Regions from separate parts of the Corynebacterium efficiens YS-314 genome, predicted to be linked through region 3. Evidence: riboswitches for the same ligand, from Rfam matches in the RefSeq annotation. Region 3 holds a riboswitch; each other region holds the start of a gene.
What was found. Region 3 has a riboswitch for thiamine pyrophosphate ahead of CE_RS05760 (ECF transporter S component). Riboswitches for the same ligand answer to the same signal wherever they lie in the genome.
Positions count from the first base shown of each region.

Region 1 (7,173 bases), 850 kb from region 3:
GCGGCAGACGCACCGGATCCAGGTCGGCGAGTGAATCATTGAGCAGATACTCATGCGGTTCCCGGATATCCAGCAGCACCGCCGCACCGGCCCGGACCTGGTCGAGCAACTCCTCGGGGGAGGGGCCAACCGCACACACCGCATCGCTGTAGCTCGGCTGGAGCCCGGTGACGCGGTCACGCGCCGGGTCCGCACCCACGGTGAAGCTGCGGGTGGTGGTGGTCAGGGCGTCGTAGCTGAGCATGCGTCCCGGCTGGGTGGGTAGTCCTGCGAGGAACTTGATGGCCTCGGTGGCCATGAGCGCACCGATGGTGGCGGTGGTGGCCCCGAGCACACCGGCGGTGGCACAGTCGGGGATGGAATCACCGGTGGGTTGGACGGGGAAGAGATCACGCAGGCCCACACCATCGGCAAACAGGCAGACATCCCCGCGGAAACGCAGCACCGTGCCCCACACCAGGGGGGTACCGGTGATCTCGGCGGCATCAGCCACGAGGTATTTGGTGGCAAAGGAATCCGATCCGTCGAGAACCAGATCAACCCCACCGACCAGCTCCACCGCGTTGTCGACGGTCAGGCGCTCACGCAGGGCGGTCACCGTGATGTCGGGCTGGAGTTCACGCAGGCGTTCGGCGACCACCTCCACCTTGGGCCGGCCCACATCGGAGGCACCGAAGAGGATCTGCCGGTGGATGTTGGTGATGTCCACGGTGTCATCGTCGATGACGGTGATGTGTCCGATACCGGCGGATGCCAGCGACTGCATGGCCGGACATCCCAGGCCGCCACCACCGATGACCAGCACATGGCTGCGGTGGAGACGTTCCTGCTGTTCCATGCCCCAGCCGGAGAGGGCGAGCTGGCGGGCGGTGCGGCGCAGTTCGGTGTCGGGAAGTGCCATGTCGGGAAGGGACATCTCTGGAAGTGCCATCTACAACACCTGATCCGACCAGGACGCCAGTCCGTCGAAGGTGGAGGAGGCCACGGCGTGTTCGCGTTTCGGGATGCGCCCGGCCCCGCGGGCGAGACGGCCGGCATCCACGGCATAACGCATCGCGCGCGCCATCGCCACGGGGTCCTGACACCGGTTGACCGCAGACGCCAGCAGCACCCCGTCGCAACCGAGTTCCATCGCCAGGGCGGCGTCGGAGGCGGTGCCGACACCGGCGTCGAGAAGCACCGGTACACCTGCCCGCGAGCAGATCAACTCGATGTTGTGCGGGTTGAGGATGCCCAGGCCGGTGCCGATGGGCGAGCCCAGGGGCATGACCGCGGCGCACCCGACGTCCTCCAGGCGTCTGGCCACCACCGGGTCATCGGAGGTGTAGGCCAGCACCACGAAACCCTCGGCGACGAGCAGTTCGCAGGCGTCGATCAGTTCGACGACATCGGGCAGCAGGGTGTGTTCATCGGCGATGACCTCCACCTTCACCCAGTTGGTGCCCAGTGCCTCCCGGGCGAGTTTCGCGGTGATCACGGCATCCCGTGCGGTGCGGCAACCCGCGGTGTTCGGCAGGGGGGTAATGTCCAGGCGGCGCAGCAGGTCGAAGACGGATTCCCCGGTGGTCGTGGCTGCGTGACGACGCATCGCCACCGTGGTCAGTTCCGTCCCGGAGGCCACCAGTGACTCCTCCAGCATCGCCATGGAGGTGGCGCCACCGGTGCCCATGATCAGGTGGGAGTCGAAGGTGCGGTCGGCGATGGTGAGCATGGGTTAACCTCCCTGGACGGCGGTGAGAATGTCGATGTGCTGGCCGTCGGCAAGCGGGCGGTCCCACTGGGAGCGGGGCACCACCTCACCGTCCACGGCCACGGCGACCCCGGCGTCCGGCAGCTGCCCGAGGGTGTTCTCCACCAGGGCACTCAACGTGGTGGCGGTGGTGGTCACGGACTGGTTGTTGAGGGTGATGTTCATGGATGCTCCTTCTGGGTGGTGTGTCGGTGTGGGGCACAGGCGTGAAGATCGATCCCGGGATCGCGGTGTTCGACCATGGCCAGGGTCGCCTCGGCGGCCAGGGCGGTCAGCAGGATCCCGTGGCGGAAATACCCGGTGGAGATGATCAGGCGTTCATCCACCCGCCCGAGGTACGGCAGATCATCCGGGGTACCGGGGCGCGCGCCGGTGGTGGCCTCGAGGAAATCGCACTCCTTGATGCCGGGGGCCAGGCGGGTGGCATCGCGCAGCAGATCATGCACCGCGCCGGCGCGGGGGACAGGCCGCTCATCTTCGCGTGAGGTGGCCCCGATGGCGAGGGTGCCGTCGGTGCGGGGGATGAGGTAGACGGTGCGGTCCTCCACAAACCCGCGCACCACCCGGGTGAGCAGCGGGGCGAGATGATCCGGCACACCCAGGCGCAGGATGTCGCCGTAGACCGGACGCAGCTGCAACCCCGGGTGGAGCTGCCCTGCGCCCAGACCATTGGCCAGCACCACCTGTTCATCATCGGGGATCGCAGTGGCCCGTTCCCGGCGGACCTCCACCCCGAGATTATCCAGGGCGTCGAGCAGGGCCGCGGCGAACATCCTCGGGTTGATCTGGTGATCGCCCGGGATGTGCACGGCCCCGGCCAGCTGCGGGCTCAGGGCAGGTTCCAACCTCCGGGCTGCACGCAGTGTCAGACGTTCGACCTCCATGCCGTTGGCGGACTGGTAGTCCGACAACTGCGCCAGATGGGCAGCATCCGCCCGGTCCGCGGCCACCACCAGGGTGCCCTCGGTGCGGTACCCGGTGGGCAGATCGGTGTGCTTGTCGACGACCCGAAGCAACCCCGGATACAGCGCGGCCGAGCGCAGCATCAACGGGAACAGTGCCTCCTGCCGGTAGACCACCTCCGCGACCGGGGCCAACATCCCACCGGCGTGGTGGGTGGCACCGGAGGCGGGATCGGGATCCACCAGGGTCACCACATGACCTGCATCCGCCAGCCGTACCGCGGTGGCAAGACCGACCAGACCACCACCGACGACGGTGACGCTGCTCATTGGCGACCCTCCCCGAAACCGGTGATCAGACGCCGGGCGTAACCGGTCGGGTCAGCGGATTCCATGAGGCCACGCACCACCGCCAGACCGGCGACACCGGTGTCGGCGAGGGCCGGGGCGTCATCGGCGGTGACATCCCCGATGGCCACCACCGGAAGCCTGGAGAGCTCCACCAGCTCCCGGTAACCCTCCACACCGAGTGGTGGGCGACCGGAATCCTTGGTGGGGGTCGGGCGGAACGGCCCGGCACCGATGTAGTCGAGCACCTCCGCGTGCTCATTGGCGGCCTCCACCAGCTCCCTGGTGCCGGTGGTCAGACCGATGATGGCCTCCTCGCCCAGCAGGGCACGGACATCACGGACAGGAAGATCATCCTGCCCGACATGGACCCCGTGGACGGGCAGGCCGCGGTGGCGCAGAGCGAGGGCGATGTCGACGCGGTCGTCGACAAGCACATGGGCGGTCTCGCCCACGGCGAGCGCGACGGCCTCGGTGAGTGCGTAGAGCTCACGGGCGGTGATGGGTTTGCTGCGCACCTGCACCGTGCGGGCCCCACCTGCCACCGCGCGCCGGGCGACATCGACTATGTGTTCGTGGCTGCCGTGGCCGGTGATGAAATAACAACGCAGATCAGGGGTGGGACGCATGTCCTTGTAGGCCTCTCTTCCTTCGCTGGTGCTAACCAGACAGGTTCATACGGTCCTTGCGCGGCAAGGCAGCGCAATCTCAGCCCGGTGCCCCGGGCGCCCGTGGGGGTTGGGGCCTGAGTGTAGATGATGCGGACCACGCCGTGAAGGGCGGGGGCGGGATTTGGCATCAGCCGCGCAGACATGAAAGAATGCATGGGTTGACTGTGTGTCTCGTGGCACCTTCTGCACAGAAGGGGTTGCGGTGGTCCGCAGTGGCGCAAAATTGAAACGGATACGAACCGGCCGAGCGCCCCACCACAGGGGAAGTGCCGCCAGGGTCCTCTTTCCCTAACTGTCAAAGGACTGTCTACATGAACATTCTGGATAAGGTCGACTCCGCATACCTGCGCGACGACGTTCCTGCCTTCCGCCCCGGTGACACCCTCGACGTTCACGTCAAGGTCATCGAAGGCACCAACACCCGTACCCAGCTCTTCAAGGGTGTTGTCATCCGCCGCCAGGGCAGTGGCATCCGCGAGACCTTCACCGTGCGTAAGGTCTCCTTCGGCATCGGTGTTGAGCGTACCTTCCCGGTTCACTCCCCGAACCTGGAGAAGATCGAGGTCGTCCGTCGTGGTGACGTCCGTCGCGCCAAGCTGTACTACCTGCGCGAACTGCGCGGTAAGGCTGCCCGCATCAAGGAGAAGCGCTAAACCTGACGGTGTCCTGACACCATCCCGGGTTGCAACCCCCGTCGCCACCGGATCTCTCCGGTGGCGACGGGGTTTTTTCATGGGGGAATGAAGAAAGCCGTGGGTGAGATTCCTCCTGTTTTGCGGGGGAAAATAGTAAAATTATGATCAACGTTCAATATCCTTAAGAGTTTTGTGTTCTTGGCTCCTCAACCTCCTGTCAAAATCAGTGCAAAACCTTGGCTTGCTGTGTGCAGTTCTTGATTGGACCCATTAGTCGCCGACGGGTACCTCTGTGCCATGGGCGTTAACATAAGGAGCCCGTCATGGCTTTGAAGCACACAACCAGGCTGAGGAACAGATCACTGGTAGCAGTACTGGGCGTAGCCACACTACTGCTGGGGCATGTTCTTCCTCGGATGATTCTGATTCACCCGCCACCACCGCATCCAAAGGTGGTACCACCCATGCGGGCACCGTCAACGCGGTGACCTTCGATACCCTCGCCGATGCAACCGTCAAGATCGTCGGTCAGGGTACCTTCATTGAACCCGGCACTGTCGACCCATCGGAATCCGCGTGGGAGGGATCCGGATTCATCATCGACCCGTCGGGTATCGCCATCACCAACAACCACGTGGTGGTGGGTGCAGGTCGACTTGACGGAACCTACGGTGAGAACGGGGAAAGCAAGGCGAGTATGCGGGTGCTCGGGGCATCTGAGTGTCTGGATCTTGCCGTGGTACAGCTCAATGCCGATGATCTGCCCCACTACACCTGGTACGACGGTCAGATTACAACCGGCCTCGATGTGTACTCCGCGGGTTTCCCGGCAGGAGCCTCCGATGACTTCACCCTCACCCGTGGCATCGTCTCGAAGACGGATTTCGAGTTCGACACCCAGTGGGCGTCCCTTGAGCATGTGATTGAACACGATGCCCGTATCCGGGGTGGTAACTCCGGCGGTCCCCTGATCACCGGGGACGCCAAGGTTCTGGGCGTCAACTATGCCGGCGATGATTCCCTCGACTACAACTTCGCCATCCATCGTGATGTGGTTCGAAATGTCATCGACGACATGATCGACGGTAAGCGGATCTCATCGATCGGTGTCAACGCACAGGCCTGGGATAGTGGGGATCCGGAATTCTTCGGCGTGTGGGTGTCCTCGGTGGAACCGGGAGGCCCCGCCGACAAGGCAGGTATTGAACCCGGGGACCTCATCCTGAAACTCGGGGGAGTCAGCGTGGGGGATGAGGGTAATCTGGCGAGCTACTGCCAGGTACTGGATACCCACGGCAGTGACGGCACCATGGACGTTGAGGTTCTGCGCCCCCGCGACGACACCCTCCTCACCGGTCAGATCAATGGCCGTGAGCTGGAGGTCGAACAGGAGAACGTCTCCGGCGGGCAGGCCACGGAGCAGGCGGGCGAGTACAGCGGTGAGTCAGTGGAGATCACCGACGACAGCAATTCCCTCGCAGTGAGCGTCCCGGTCGAGTGGGCGGATGTGGATCCCACGCCGTGGAAGGACAATAACGGACGGGACTGGGTGTCCCTCGTGGCGGCTCCTGACCTGGACGCCTTCTGGGCGTCCTACAACGCCCCCGGACTGTGGATGCTCGGAACGGACCCCTCCTACACCCCTGAGCAGGTACTCGAACAATTCGACGCCTCAGGTACCTGTACAGAGACAGAGCGGGACACCTGGGATGACGGGTACTACCGGGGCCCGTATGTTGCCTATGACTGTTCAGGAACCACGGTGCTCCTCTTGGCCACCCAGGATTATGACCAGACCGGCCCCCTGGCTCTGCTCATCCAGCTCCAGACGGATTATGAGGTCAGTACCGTCCTGACGGAGATTGCATCCACCTTCAGGTTCATCTGATCTGTGGATCACCTGTTTCCGGACCTGCTGACCGGGGTCCGGCCGGGTGACCACCCCACACACCGTATCCGGTGTTCGTTGCCCGCCCCAGGTACCACTGAAGGTTGCCCGGGGCGGGTATGGGTGGATGGTCCGGTGTCGGTGTTCCGGTCAGCTGCGGGTGCGGCCGAGTTCCTCCTCGATGCTGGGCCAGAGCTGGTGGAGGATGTATTCCCAGGTGATGACACCGCGCACGGTGTAACCGTTGTTCACGGAGATCACCGCTGCCAGTTGTTCGTTTTCTCCCTGCATCCGTTCCAGCCCCTCCTGGATGGTGGCGGTCTCCGGCAGGGTCAGTACCGGGCGCGACCACTCCAGGGCCGGGGCGGATTTGTCCGCGAGCAGTGTGTCACGGGCGTGCACCACGCGGGGAACATCCCAGGTGGGATCCTCCAGGAGCACCCGCAGCTGACCGGATTCGGCGGCGGTGCGCTGGATATCCCGGACGGTGGCTGTGGAGGGCAGTGACCTCATCTGGTTGACGGGGGAGTCCACCGCCTCCCCCACGGTGGTCAGGTCCAGGGCGATGACCCCGGTGATCTGGGTGGCGGAGACATCATCGAGGGTGCCGGTGACACGCGAATGCTCCACGAGCATCCGCAGGGTATCGGCGTCGTATCCCCGGGCTGCGGCACGTTCCACCGGTTTCTCACCGGTGGCCTCCACCAGCCGGTTGGCCATCTTGTTGATCCAGGACAGCAGCGGGCGGAAGATGTTGATGAATCCGCGGGCCGGCAGGGCGATGAGTTTCACCGCTGATTCCGGGTGGGTGATGGCCCAGGACTTCGGGGCCATCTCACCGACCACCAGGTGGAGGAAGGTGACGATGAACAGCGCCAGGATGAACGCGATGACATCGGCGACCGCCAGGGGGATCCCCAGGGCCTCGAAGAGGGGCATCATCGAGTAGTGCACCCAGGGTTTGGTCACGGCACCCAGG
Region 1 covers NC_004369.1:2,038,636-2,045,808, reverse strand. Annotated here, with positions in the region: gene CE_RS09650 (ThiF family adenylyltransferase) at 1-931, opposite strand, end outside; gene CE_RS09645 (thiazole synthase) at 932-1,711, opposite strand; gene thiS (sulfur carrier protein ThiS) at 1,715-1,915, opposite strand; gene thiO (glycine oxidase ThiO) at 1,912-2,982, opposite strand; gene CE_RS09630 (thiamine phosphate synthase) at 2,979-3,629, opposite strand; TPP riboswitch at 3,629-3,743, opposite strand; gene rplS (50S ribosomal protein L19) at 3,983-4,324, shown strand; gene CE_RS09620 (S1C family serine protease) at 4,791-6,194, shown strand; gene CE_RS09615 (CNNM domain-containing protein) at 6,345-7,173, opposite strand, start outside.
Region 1: another riboswitch for thiamine pyrophosphate. It lies ahead of CE_RS09630 (thiamine phosphate synthase); the one in region 3 lies ahead of CE_RS05760 (ECF transporter S component).

Region 2 (7,173 bases), 480 kb from region 3:
TCTGGGTTTGTCATAGTTATGATCATACGCACAGCCCCACGGTATGTCAGCAGGAATCACCCAAAAGGTAATATCATTTAGATCACATCCGCTGACGCGGCCCCACTATGCTGATGGCATGTCTCAGATGTCCCCGAATACCATCACCGATGTCTTCTCCATGGCACGGATCGCCGAACAACGTCCCCTCACCGGGGATGAGCTGGAACAGCTCAACAACGCCAGTGCAGGCCTCAACCGCACCCTCGGTCTGCGGTATGTGGAGGTCGGCCCCGAACGCGTGGTCAGCGAATTACGGGTGACCGCAAACCACCTGCAGCCCGCCGGCCTGGTCAACGGTGGTGTCTACTGCGCCATCGCGGAATCCACCGGGTCCACGGCGGGCATCATCTTCGGACGGGGCAAACCCGTGGTCGGGGTCAACAACAACACCGATTTCATCGCCTCGGTCCGTGACGGCGTGATCCGGGCCGAGGCCACCGCCATCCAGAAGGGCGGCCGCACCCAGGTCTGGCAGATTCTGTGCACCCACAACGGTGAACTGGTGGCCCGCACCACGCTGCGCACCATGGTCCTGGGCTGACGGAACACTGACCCGCAGTTGACCATCCTCCGAACCCGGCGCGCCGGGGTCTTCCTATACTCGGGTACATGCCAACCTGGAAAGAAATCACCGCCAACAATCCGTCCCACTCCGAGAACTACGCCCGACGCTGGCGCAACCTCGTCGCCGAGGGGGAGGACATCTACGGCGAGGCCCGTCTCATCGACGCCATGGCGCCCCGCGGTGCCCGGATCCTCGATGCCGGATGTGGCACCGGACGCATCGGTGGCTACCTCTCGGAGCGTGGCCATGATGTCCTGGGTACCGACCTGGACCCGGTACTCATCGGCTACGCCAAGCAGGATTACCCCAAGGCCCGGTGGGTGGTGGGGGACTTGTCCACCGATCCCATCCCGGAGGACAATTTCGATCTGATTGTCTCCGCTGGCAATGTCATGGGTTTCCTCGCCGAGGAGGGCCGCCAGCCCGCCCTGGGGAATCTGCACCGCGCACTCGCCCCGCACGGCCGCGCCGTCATCGGTTTCGGTGCGGGCCGGGGCTGGGATTTCGGGAATTTCCTGGCCACCGCCCGTGCTGCCGGTTTTGAGCTGGAAAACGCCTACGAGTCCTGGGAGCTGCATCCGTTTGTCGCAGAGTCCCAGTTCCTCGTCGCCGTGTTCACACGTAACCAGCAGCCCGCCAGCTAGATTCCGCTAGTTCCAGCCCTGTCTGGTGGCCTGGTCGAAGAACTCCCGTTCGTGGACGCAGGCACTCAGGTAGGTCTGCGCGGCAACCCGCTGCTGGTCAGGACCAGCCCCGGCCATCGCCGCCTCCACGCGCGCGATGGCCTTGACCGTGCCGGCCAGGAACCCCTCACCGGAGTAGGTGTCCAACCAGTCGGTGTAGGGGTGTTCGGGGTGGTTCTGCTTCGCCAGGATGAGTCCGATCTCCGCATACAGCCAGTAGCAGGGCAGGACCGCGGCCGCGCCCACGACGTAGTCATCGGCGTGGGAGCGGGCGATGAGGAAATCGGTGTAGGCCATGGTCACCGGTGAGGGGGCGGATACCCCGGTCTCTGCAAGGCCCTTGTTCAGGTAGGTGCGGTGCAGTTCCGCCTCCACCGTGATGCACTCGGCGGCGCTGGTGGCCCAGTCCACCTGTGCGGGGGCATCCGGTGCGCGCGAGCTCAGGGTGGCCAGGGCGCGGGAGTACTGGCGCAGATAGTGGGCGTCCTGATCGATGTAGAAGAGGAATTCCTCCCGCGACAGGGTGCCATCACCCAGGCCCCGGATGAACCCGGAGTCGAGGATCTCACCCAGGACATCACCGGTGGCCTCCCACAGCGCCCGGGTGTAGGGGCCCGCCGGGGCAAGGGCTGGGGCTGGACTCTGTGTGTCGGACGGGGTGATGATCCCATCCGAAGGGGCACCCATCCGCAGATGTGGCCACGGCGTTGCATCTGCGGCACGCAGCAGACGCCGGGTCACCGCGAAATGATCCACCGGCCCGCTGCCGGAGCCCACCTGCAGGGCGTCGGCACCGCGCAGTGCCTCGTTGAGCCAGCGCGTCGCCCAGTCCAGCGCCTTATCCACCGGGTGACCTGCACCCATCCGGGTGGCCAGCGCCGCCGAGAGTGAGCATCCGGTCCCGTGGCTGTTGGTGGTGTCAACACGTGGGTTGGCCACCATGTGGACAGAGCCGTCCGGATACACCACTGCATTATCAGCACGGGGACCAGTCAAGTGTCCACCCTTAACAATGACGGTGGTGCCCACGTCTGTGGCGAAACGCCGCGCCTGCTCAATCGCCGCATCGAAGGAGGGAGCCGGTTGCTCACCGCACAGCACCGCCAGCTCCGGGATATTCGGGGTGATCACATCGACCACGGTCGCGAGCTCCAGCAGGGCCTCGGTGGCATCGGGGTCCAGCAGGCTGTCGCCGCTGGTGGCCACCATGACCGGATCCAGGATCACCGGACCGTGGGGGCGGGTACGCAACCACCCGGTGACCTGACGGACCGTGTCAGCCCGGCCGAGCATACCGAGTTTCACCGCATCCACGGTGACATCGGAGAACACTGATTCCAGCTGCTCATCCAGGAAGTCGGCGGGCGGGGTGTGGACCCCGGTGACACCATGGGTGTTCTGTGCGACCAGGGCGGTGATCACCGACATTCCGAAGCCACCGGCCGCGGCGATGGATTTCAGATCAGCCTGGACACCGGCACCACCGGTGGGGTCGGTGCCGGCGATGGTGAGCACCCGTGGCTGTGCCACGCGACGCCCCGCCTCCCACACATCCAGCAGCTCCCGGGCGGCCTCCGCCGGGGAGGGGGCCGCCATGATCGCCGAGACCACGCACAGTCCATCCACCCCGGTACGCGCCAGATCAGCGGCGTTGGCAAGACCGACCCCGCCGATCGCCACGGAGGCGATACCGTGGGCACGTGCGACCTTGGCCATGGCAGCCACGCCGTCCACACCCACCGCCTGCGGGGCATCCGGTTTGGTGTCCGTGGCCTGGACGGGACCGAGACCGACCACATCCGGCAGGGCGATGCCCGCCCGGGTACAGTCGGCGATCACCGTCTCGAGCTGATCCATCGTTTCGATGGTCAACCCGATCATGAGATGCCCGGGCAGTTGCCGGCGGGCCTGCACATAGGGCAGATCCCCCTGGCCGATGTGCACGTGGCAGCTCAGCTCCGCGGCCACGGCGAATCTGTCATTGAGAAACAGGGGCACCCCCAGGCGGTCGCACACCCGTTTGAGCTCCATGGCATGTTCCCGGAAGGTCTGCTCGTCGGCATCCTTGTCGCGCAGTTGCACCACGGTGACACCACCGTTGATGGCGTCCTCGACAATCCCGGCGACCCGCTCGGGGCCACCTCCAAGGTGTGGGTCGGTGACGAGGTAGAGGCTGAAATCGGTCATCGGTTCTCCTCCCGGAGGTGGGTCAGGTTGGCAAGCTGGTTGCGGTCGAGTTGGTGGAGTGCGTCGATAAGCGCTACGGCGTAGGAGCCCGGTGCGGTGGCACGGGTGGCGGCGATGCGGCCGGCGGCCCCCAGGTGGGCGTGCGCGGCGACCACCGCGTCGTGGGGGTCGATGTCGGTGTCCTGGGTGGCACCGAGGTAGGCGGCGGTCACCGCGCCGAGGGCGCAGCCGGTGCCGATGACCAGCTGCAGCATGGGGTCCCCGGACTTAAGCCACGACACACGTCCACGTGAGACGATGAGGTCCTCTGCTCCGGTGACGGCAACGACCCCGCCGGTGCGCCGGGCGAGCACCTGTGCGGCCTCCACGGCATCGGCGACGTCGTCGGTCGCATCGACCCCGCGTCCACCGGCGCCCAGACCGGCCAGCGCGACGATCTCCGAGGCGTTGCCGCGTATCGCGGCCGGATGCTTGTCGACGGCCCGACGGAGGAACGCCGAACGTTCCGCCAGACCACCCACACCGACCGGGTCAAGTACCCAGGGAGTACCGGCAGCGGTGGCTCCCTCAATGGCGCGTTCCATCCCGGCATACTGTTCGGCCGACGGTGTGCCGGCGTTGATGAGGACCCCGTCTGCCACCCCGGCGAAATCGAAGGATTCAGCCGGCGTGTCCACCATCGCGGGACTGGCCCCGATGGCCAGGAGGGCATTGGCGGTGAACTGCATGACCACGGCATTGGTCAGGCATTGGACAAGTGGGGTGGTGGCGCGCACCAATGTGGGCGCATGAAGATATGAGTCAGCCATGCAACGGCCATCCCTTCGCTAGTACGAGCTAGAGCAGGTTCAACGGGTGTGTTCTCAGCCTGTCCACGGTGGACAGGCACCCCGTGCCTGGTTCTCACCCTAGCAAAAGGTCTGGTCTGTATGGCTGGTGGGTGGGGATGACCCCGGACAGACAACAACACCCCCGGACACCTGCCGGGAGGTTCCGGCGGGGTCAGGGGGTGGGGGCGAGCTGGGGGTGGGCCTATTTCAGCTTGTTGGCGGCACCGAAACGGGTGGTGTCCTTCAGCTCGATGGGCACGTCACCGTCTTTTTCATCGATGACCTGGCCGAGCTTGGCCAGCGCGGTGCGGGAGTGCAGCTGCTGACGTGTGGTGGCGAGATTCCAGCGCTTGCGGGAGAGGGCATTGAGACCCCAGCTGATCGCGGAGACGAAGCGGTTGCGGAAACCGACCAGGAACATCAGGTGGACGCCCAGCCACAGCAGCCAGCCGATGAAGCCGGTGACCTCGACCTTGCCCATCTTCACCACGGCGGAGAAGCGGGACACGGTGGCCATGGAGCCCTTGTCGAAGTAGTCGAAGTCCTCGCGTTCATCGCTGGAGCGGCCCTCGGCCTCCGCGGCGATCTGCTCGGCGACGTACTCGCCACCCTGGATGGCCACCTGCGCGACACCCGGGAGGTTATCCAGGGCCATCATGTCACCGACGACGAAGATGTTCTTGTACTCGCCCACGGACAGGTCACGGTTGACCTTGACGCGACCTGCACGGTCGACCTCGACACCGGCCTGATCGGCGATGAGCTTGCCCAGCGGGGAAGCGGCCACACCGGCGGACCAGATCTTGCAGAACGACGGGATGCGGTGCTCCTCACCGTCCTTGGTCTTGTAGGTCACGGCCTCCTCGTCGACATCGGTGACCAGGGCGTTGAGCTTGACGGTCACACCGAGCTTCTCCAGGGTGCGTTGTGCGTTGCGGCCCAGGCGCTTGCCGAATGGGGGCAGGACCTGCGGGGCACCGTCGAGGAGGATGATCTTGGCGGAGGAGGGGTTGAAGTTGGTGTAAACACCAGCGAGGGTGCGGTGGGCCATCTCGGCGAGCTGGCCGGCGAGCTCCACACCGGTGGGGCCTGCACCGACGACCACGAAGGTCAGGAGGCGCTCACGCTCGGCCGGGTCCTCGCAGACCTCGGCACGCTCGAAGGCGCCGATGATGCGGGCGCGCAGTTCGAGGGCATCGTCGATGGTCTTCATACCGGGGGCGAACTGGGCGAAGTGGTCGTTGCCGAAGTAGGACTGACCGGCACCGGCACCGACAACCAGCGAGTCATACTCGTAGACCCGGGTGTAGGAACCCAGGGAGGCGGTGACGGTGCGCTTGGTGATGTCGATGTCGGTGACCTCACCCTTGATCACATTGACATTGTCCTGGCCGCTGAGGATCTGACGGGTGGACGGTGCGATCTCGCCGGAGGACAGGATGCCCGTGGCCACCTGGTAGAGCAGAGGTTGGAAGAGGTGGTGGTTGGTGCGGTCAATGAGGGTGACATCGACGTCTGCCTTGGCCAGGTTCTTGGCGGTGAACAGGCCGCCGAAGCCGGAACCGATAACGACGACGTGGTGGCGGCCGCCTTCGGGGCGGGTGGGGTTCTCGGACATGGTGTCACTGTCTCCTGGTCGTTGAAGAAAATTAACTGGCGCTAGTAGGTGGGCGCCACATACCTATCAACAATAGCCCTCCCAACGAGAACCCACAGGATCGGGTAGTCCAAACCTGTCTGTTTTTGTGAAATATGTGGTATTCACGCCCGTATCTGTTCATTATGCCGGTAATTATGGCGCGTGTCACGTCAATGAATGGACAATCACTGATACCTTTCTGACATGGGTGATCAGGCCTCGGGGTACGGTGCCCCGACTGTGCCCCGGCCGTGTCTCCGCCGCTGTGCCAGCCGTTGGGTCTACACTTTCAGACTGTAGGAATATCCGCTTCGGTTTCATGCCGTGATGCCACCTGGAGGTGCACCAAAACGCATGGTAGATACGCGTTTGCGCCATCTGGGGTCGATCGACCCCGAGGAATGGCCGGGGGTTGCGACGGTACCTGATGCGGTATTGATGAACGTCCGTGCCCGACAGGCTGAGGCGAGGTTCGCCCGGGCCTGCGAGAGCGCCGGCCTGGACCTGCTCGGGGATGAGCCGGATCTCACCATCGACCATGAGGAGTTGTTTCCGCGTCTGGCCGCCAACGGATGGCTGGGTCTGGCGGAAAGCTACATGGCAGGCGAGTGGCGCAGCGATAAACTCGCTGATGTGCTGACGGAATTGATCCGGGTGGGTTTCCGCCCGCGGGGCAGGCTCACGCCCCCGGTCGGATTGCCGGATGGTGCCCAGGACAACGGTGGTGCCCTGCCCGGGGAGCTGATCCGTCTCAGTTCCGGGGATGGGATGAGTGCCTTCGGTGGGGTCTTCGCCTCCGGGGTGCCCACCACGCTGCGCACCGCGGTGAAGAGTTTTGTCCCCGGGGCGGGCAGGAACCGCGAACCCGGATCCCATTTCGTTGATGTGACCCGCATTGCGGATCCGGTGGCGGTGGAACGGGAGGATCTGGGGGAGGCCCAGCGCCGGGCGGCGGCACGGTTGTTGGATGCCGCCCGTGTGCGGTCCGGGTCGCATGTGCTGGAGTACCCGGCCTCCGGTGGTGCGCTGTCCATACTGGCTGCCCGGAGGAACGCCACCGTGGATGTGCTCACCGCCGATGAATCGCAGGTGCCGGGCCTGTCGGAGCTGTTGATCCTGGCCGGGGCGGACAAGGATGTCCATATCCGCACCATTCCCCGGGCGATCCCGGGGCGGGAGGACTGGGGCGGATCCTATGACGCGATCGTGTCCATGGAGAAACTCGAG
Region 2 covers NC_004369.1:1,668,516-1,675,688, forward strand. Annotated here, with positions in the region: gene gndA (NADP-dependent phosphogluconate dehydrogenase) at 1-14, opposite strand, end outside; gene CE_RS07925 (PaaI family thioesterase) at 119-583, shown strand; gene CE_RS07930 (class I SAM-dependent methyltransferase) at 652-1,251, shown strand; gene CE_RS07935 (bifunctional hydroxymethylpyrimidine kinase/phosphomethylpyrimidine kinase) at 1,258-3,477, opposite strand; gene thiM (hydroxyethylthiazole kinase) at 3,474-4,286, opposite strand; TPP riboswitch at 4,280-4,380, opposite strand; gene CE_RS07945 (NAD(P)/FAD-dependent oxidoreductase) at 4,510-5,925, opposite strand; gene CE_RS07950 (class I SAM-dependent methyltransferase) at 6,301-7,173, shown strand, end outside.
Region 2: another riboswitch for thiamine pyrophosphate. It lies ahead of thiM (hydroxyethylthiazole kinase); the one in region 3 lies ahead of CE_RS05760 (ECF transporter S component).

Region 3 (7,173 bases):
ACCGTCACCCCGGAGCCGGTCACCGCCACCGTCACCGCACCGACCGTGACGGTGACCACCACCCCGACCACCACCCAGACCCCGCCTGATGATGGTGGAACACCGGGAGGTGGAGGAAACAATCTCGGACTGGTGGCTGCCATCGTGGCTGTTCTTGCCGCCATCGGAGGTATCGCGGTCTTCCTCGCCAACAATATGGGGATGTTCGCCGGATTCTTCTAGCACGCACACACACGGAGACCCCCGACCTGGGGAACGCAACAGTTCCGGTCGGGGGTCGTGTCGTCGACAAGCGTGCGGTCAGCCCCTGGTGAAGGGCAGCATCAGCCGCGAGGGGTGTTCGGCGGTGACACTTCTGCGGACGTCCTTCACGGCTATCTCATGGCATGGGGGGTGATCCCCCTTTCCGGTGGACCTAAAATGGTTTTGCTGAGAAAAACACCTCACCGTTACCTACACTGACCGTCATGCTCTCAACCCGTCTCGGCACCTTGACCATGGGGACCATCACCCTCGGAGCAGTGGCAGGGGTGATCTTCGCCGCCACGGTGGTCGCAGATGATCAACCCGTCGCGCAATCCGACGCGACCGCGGTTAACCCCGCCACCACGGCCACCGCGGAGATGATCACCGTTGCGGACGAGCCGGTGGAACCGGAGATCTCCGCTCCGGCGATCGTTGAACCTGAACCCTTCGATTACGGTGAGTGCCCACCCGAGGCCCGGGCGTGTGTGGATCTGGATGGTGGGCGATCCTGGTTGCAGGACAATGGGCAGGTCACCTACGGGGCGGTGCCGATTGGGCAGGGAGGACCGGGATATGAGACCCCGCGCGCGGGGTTCCATGTCTCCCGCAAGGTCATCGATGATGTCTCCTATGTCTTCGATCTGGCACCCATGCCGTTTGCGGTGTACTTCACCAGCGTGGGGCACGCCTTCCATGAAGGGGACCCGGCGGGTGATTCCCACGGGTGTGTGCGCCTGGCGCCGGGTGATGCCGAGGTCTACTTCCACACCCTGCAGGTCGGGGACCTGATCCACATCTACTGACCCCGGGGGTACGGGGTAATACCCCGGGATCAACCGCCGGTGGTGAACTGGTATTTGAACTCATCGGAGCGGTGCATGGCCAGGCGGTAACCGCCGGGTGCGCCACCGTTGGTGATGAAGATGGTCTCGATCGCCAGCAGGGGACTGCCCACCGCCACATCGAGATGGCCTGCGGTCTCCTCGGTGGCGGCGGTGGCCCACGCCTCATTGTCCGACCGCGTCAGGGCGATGCCGAAATTACGCTCCAGGAGCTCGAAGGCCGATTCCTCACCTTCCAGGTCCTGTTGGGTGGGATTGAAATCCGCAGGGGCGCGCAGGTAGATCCGGGAATGGGCCACGGGAATGTCCTCCGCCCAGATCAGCCGGACGAAGTGCAGGAGTTTCTCCTCCCTGGGCAGCCCCAGTCGTTCCTGGACATGGTCAGGTGGTATGACCCGTTTGAGCTCGGAGACCGCCGTCTTTGTCTTCAGTCCCTGTTCGGTCAGGTGCTGGTAGAGCGCACCGGGGCGGACATTCGCACCACGTTCAATGCGTCGACCCGGCACCGGGAAGGTGCCCTTGCCCTGTTTACGGTAGACATAGCCCTCATCGGCCAGATCGCGCAGCGCCTGCCGGATCGGGGCCCGACTGACGCCGAAGCGTTCCAGGAGCTGCGCCTCTGTCATGGGGATTGCCGGGTCCATTGAACCGTCGGTGATCTCGGATCGGAGGATCTCCTTGATCTGCCGGTAGAGGGGCACCCCGGTGGTGGGGTCCAGCTCCTGCTGGGCTGTGGTCATGGATTCTCCCGAAGATCTCATCACATCAATTTATTATAATAATCCTGCCGGTAGGGCAGGGTGGAGTCAACTTTCTGCGGTGACCCACACCATATGGTGGCCCATGTCCGTGCGGTGTGGGGCCGTTACGGGATATATCCACACAGATAACCCCGACCGAGGGGAGCTGTTATCAGCTCACCGCGGCCGGGGTCAGGTACTGCTGTCCTAGGGCTGGTGCACCACGACGCGGGTGCGATTGCGCAGGGTGGTGGAGGTGGAGAAGATCAGGGCACCGAGAAGTCCGACGGCCGCGAAGGCGAAGAAACCCCACGGGTAGGCGATGCCCATGCCGACCAGGATGCCACCGAGCAGTGGTCCGGAGATCGCACCCAGTCGTCCGATACCGGCGGAGAAACCCATGGCGGTCGCACGGATCTGGGACGGGTGATTCTCGCCGGTGAAGGCGTAGATGAGAACCTGGGAGCTGAACACGAACACACCGGTGAGGAACACCACCAGGTACAGGCCCACCAGGGGCATGCGCACGGCCAACAGCGCCAGGAACACCGCGGAGATCACGAACCAGACCAGGGCGGTCTTGCGGGGGGAGTGGATATCGGCGACCCGGCCGGCGATGAGCAGTCCGACCACGGCCCCGATGTTGAGCACCATGAGGAAGCCGAGGGAGTTTCCCATGTCGTAATCGGCCTGGCGCATGATCTGTGGCAGCCAGGTGTTCAGGCCGTAGACCAGCAGCAGCCCCATGAAGGAGGTGCCCCAGATGGCGATGGTGTTACGGCGGAAGGTCGGCTTGAACAGGGCGGAGAGGGAGGCGGACTCGCTGATCTCCTGCTTGTGCTCCCGGTCGAGGTCATCATCGAGGTTCAGACCGTAGGCGGTGGCGATCTCGCGTGCCTTCTCAGCCCTGCCGGTGGACAGCAGGAACTGGGGGGATTCCGGTAGCAGGAAGTACAGCAGTGGCAGCAGGATGAGGCCCGGGACGGCACCGGCGATGAACATCGAGTGCCAGCCGAGTGGCTCGATGAGCAGGATGCCCAGGAAGGCGGTGGCGACCGCACCGACGTGGTAACCGGTCATCAGGGTGGTGGAGGCGGAACCGGCCTTGGTGCCCGGACGGAACTCGGTGACCATGGCGATCGCGGTGGGCAGTGCCCCACCCAGTCCCACACCCGCGATGAAACGCCACAGCGTGAACAGCGTGATGTCCGAGGTGAAGGCCAAGAGCAGGGTGAATACTGGAGAACACCGCCACGGAGAAGATCATCACGCGGCGACGCCCCAGTTTGTCTGTGAGGAAACCGATGGTCAATGCGCCGATCATCATGCCCACCAGCCCGAGGGTGGAGATCTGGGTGGCATGCGCGGCGTCGAGGTCCCAGGAGGTGTCCTGGAGCATGGCGGGGATGGTGGCACCGAGGACAACGAGATCGAAGCCGTCCAGGACGATGGCGAACCAGAGTAGTGCCAACACCACCCCGACACTGCGGGTGGGCGCCGGGGTGGTGGGGGTTGCGTGTGAGGTGGTCACGGGCGGGGTCCTCTTAAGAGATAGGAAGGGATGGGAGGTGGGTGGGTGTCAGTAGTCGAAGCGGGGCAGATCGCGGCCCACGTACTGCTCGGCCAGGTAGCGCTGACCGGCCTCGGATTCGAGGACGGAGCGGAGCTCGGCGAAGCGACGCTGGGTGGCGAAGTGGTCCTCACCCGGAACGGCGTGCAGCATGGAGCTCATCCAGTAGGAGAAGTGCTGCGCCTTCCAGATGCGGGGGACGGTGAGGCGGGTGTAGTCGTCGAGAAGCCCGGTGTCGTTGCGCTTGATTGCGCGGGTGAGTCCCGGTGCGAGCACGGAGACATCCGCCACGGCGAGGTTGAGGCCCTTGGCGCCGGTGGGTGGGACGGTGTGGGCGGCATCGCCGGCGATGAACAGGCGTCCCTTCTGCATCGGCTCGGTCACAGCGGAGCGGAAGCGCAGCACGGCCTTGTCGAAGATCTTTCCCTCGGAGACGGTGATGCCGGGGGAGTCGGCACGCAGGTGGAGCTGCTCCCAGATGCGGTCATCCGACCACATCTCCGGGGTGTCATTGGGATCGCACTGGAGGTAGTAGCGCTGGACGGTGTCGGTGCGGGTGGAGATCAGTGCGAAACCCTCGGGGTGGGTGGCGTAGATGAGTTCCTTCTGTGTCTTGGGCGCTTCGACGAGGATGCCGAACCAGGCGTAGGGGTACTCGTGGCGGGCACGGATGCCACCATCATCGGTGATGATCTTGCGGTAGGGGGAGTTGGAGCCGTCGGCGGCCACGACATAGTCCGCGGTGAGCTGCCGGGTGGTGCCATCAACACCGGTGTAGGTGATTGTGGCCTTGTTCTCCTGTGCGTCACCCTCGAAGTTCTCCACGGAGTCCACGGTGGTCTCGAACAGGAGCTCACCGCCGTCCTCGATGCGCTTGGCGATGAAATCCTTGAGGTATTCATGCTGCGGGTAGATGGCCACCTTGTGGCCGGTCAGCTCCGTCAGCGGGATGCGGATGTTCTCGTTGTTGATGGCGATGTCGATGGCCTCATCGTGATCGGCCTCGCGTTCCATGCGCTCGCCCACACCGGTTTCCCGCATGAGGTTCAGGGTGCCCTGCTCGAGGATGCCGGCACGCACGGTCTCCTCGACATCCTGCCGGGAGCGGCTTTCAAACACGACGGATTCGATGCCCTGCAGGTGCAGGAGGTGGGCCAGGGTCAGTCCTGCCGGACCCGCACCGATGATGGCTACTGGTACGTGGTTCATGAAAGGCTCCTTCAGGTGGGCTGTGGGGTATGGGCTGTCGGGTGGGGTCCGGCGGGGATCCCCGCCCCCGGGTGTGCGGGGCGATGTGTGCCCGATGGCCCCCAGATGTGGTTAGTGATATGGGTCTCAAAGTAGGCAATGGCAGAGGTGATAGCAATATCCCGGCCGCATGTTCGCAGAGTGAACGGGGGTGAGGGTGGGGGATCGGGCCCGGCCTGCGCAATTGACCTGGCGTAACCATGGCCAAGGGTGTAGCTAGGGGTGTCGATGAGGGGTGTTGGGGGCGATGTGTCACGTCGACATGCGTGCCCACCAGCCCGCCCAGGCGGTATTGGACAACTCCCCAGGTCCGTGGACTAGTATGTAGGAGCACTAATTCGATATTGCACGGGTGTCCGGTGAAAGTCCGGGCTGAGAGGTGGCACAGCCACAACCGTTGAACCTGATCCGGGTAATGCCGGCGATAGGGAGGAAACATGACTGATACACGTCTGCCATCAACCGGGGAGACCGGTGAGCCAGGGGAGACCGGTGCGCCCGGGGGAACCGGTGTCACCACCGGCCCCACCCCACAGACCCGACACACCTGGCGCGTGATCGACATCGTCATCGCCGCGGTCCTGGGCGTGGCCTGCGGGCTGATCTTCGTGGTGTGGAATTCCATCGGATATGCCTGGTTCACCGCCTTCGACGCGCTGACCCCGGGCCTGGGCGGTCTGGCCGTCGGCATCTGGCTGCTCGGCGGTGTGCTCGGTGGGCTCATCATCCGCAAACCCGGCGCCGCGCTGTTCGTCGAGGTCATCGCCGCCTCGGTGTCCGCGGCCCTGGCCTCGCAGTGGGGCATTGAGACCCTGTACTCCGGGATCGCCCAGGGACTCGGCGCGGAACTGGTCTTCGCGCTGTTTCTGTACCGGCGTTTCACCCTGACGGTGGCCATCCTCGCCGGGATGGGTGCCGGTGTCGGCGCCTACATCCTGGAGGCTTTCCTCAGCGCCTACTTCGCGATGTCCCTGGCCTTCAACATCATCTACTTCAGCTGCCTGATGATCTCCGGTGCGCTGCTGGCCGGCGTGGTCAGCTTCTACCTGGTCCGCGCCCTGGCGAAAACGGGTGCGCTGGACCGGTTCGCCGCCGGCCGTGAACTGCGCAGGGAGGTCTGAACACACCCATGACCACCACCATGGGTACCCGGGTGACGGTCCGGGATTTCGGCTACCGTCACGCCTCGCGGAAGAAACCCGCCTTCAGCAACATCACTCTTGATATCGCGCCGGGGGAGCGGGTGCTGCTCACCGGTGATTCCGGTTCGGGCAAATCAACCCTGCTCGCCGCGTTGGCCGGCGTGCTCGGTGATGACACGGAAGGGCAGACGTACGGTTCCCTGCTTGTCGACGCCTCCGCCACCGGCCTCGTCCTCCAGGACCCAGACTCCCAGGTCATCGCCTCCCGGGTCGGTGATGATGTCGCCTTCGGCTGCGAGAACCTCGGCATCCCGCGGGAGGAGATCTGGCCGCGGGTGGAGCAGGCTTTGGATATGGTCGGTCTCGACCTGCCCCTGACACATCCCACCCGGCATCTCTCGGGTGGGCAGAAACAACGCCTGGCGCTGGCCGGGGTCATCGCGATGGGTGCCCGGCTCATCCTGCTGGATGAACCCACCGCCAACCTCGATCCGGCCGGCCAGCGCGAGGTGGTTGAGGCCGTCAACCGTGTGGTGGACGCCACCGGCGCCACCCTCATCGTTGTGGAGCACCGCCACCAGCTGTGGTCGGGGACTGTGGACCGTATCCTCCGCCTCGAGGCAGACGGGGTCCGGGGGATCCACGCCGATGACCTGGTCTCACCCACCGGTCTGCCCACCCGCCGGGAGGCCGGGACGACCGCCCTGGTCTCCGCCGATCACCTGCTCGCGCAGTGGGGACCGCCCCGTTCCTTCCACATCCCGGAGGGTGCCTCCACCGTGATCACCGGTGCGAACGGTTCCGGCAAGACCACCCTGGCGCTGACCATCGGCGGGCTCATCCCACCCCGCTCGGGGCACCTGGATCTGGCCGACACCCTCCGGCGTGGCCTCGACAGACAGCCCCACCAGTGGCGTTCGGCGGATCTCGCGCGCCGCATCGGCACGGTGTTCCAGGATCCGGAGCACCAGTTCGTTGCCCGCACCGTGCGCGAGGAGATCGAGGTCGGGCCCAAGGTCATGTCGGGCAGACGCCGCGGCACCGTGGACCAGGCCAGCGCGCACCGCATCGAGGAGCTGCTGGACCGGTTGCGTCTGCGCCACCTCGAGCATGCCAACCCCTTCACCCTCTCCGGTGGGGAGAAACGCCGCCTGTCGGTGGCCACCGCGCTGGTGGCGGCCCCGGCTCTGCTCATCCTGGATGAACCGACCTTCGGTCAGGATCCGGTGACCTTCCGGGAGCTGGTGTGGATGCTGCGGGATCTCGCCGATTCCGGCACCACCATCGTCTCCGTCACCCACGACCCGGATTTCATCGCAGCCCTGGGTGATCATCACGTGGAGGTGGGCAACCGGTGAATCTCATCAGGGATATCAACCCCGTCA
Region 3 covers NC_004369.1:1,185,829-1,193,001, forward strand. Annotated here, with positions in the region: gene CE_RS05735 (hypothetical protein) at 1-222, shown strand, start outside; gene CE_RS05740 (L,D-transpeptidase) at 468-1,049, shown strand; gene CE_RS05745 (GntR family transcriptional regulator) at 1,079-1,828, opposite strand; partial or broken gene CE_RS05750 (MFS transporter) at 2,147-3,359, opposite strand; gene CE_RS05755 (4-hydroxybenzoate 3-monooxygenase) at 3,408-4,607, opposite strand; TPP riboswitch at 4,985-5,094, shown strand; gene CE_RS05760 (ECF transporter S component) at 5,084-5,767, shown strand; gene CE_RS05765 (ABC transporter ATP-binding protein) at 5,776-7,146, shown strand; gene CE_RS05770 (energy-coupling factor transporter transmembrane component T family protein) at 7,143-7,173, shown strand, end outside.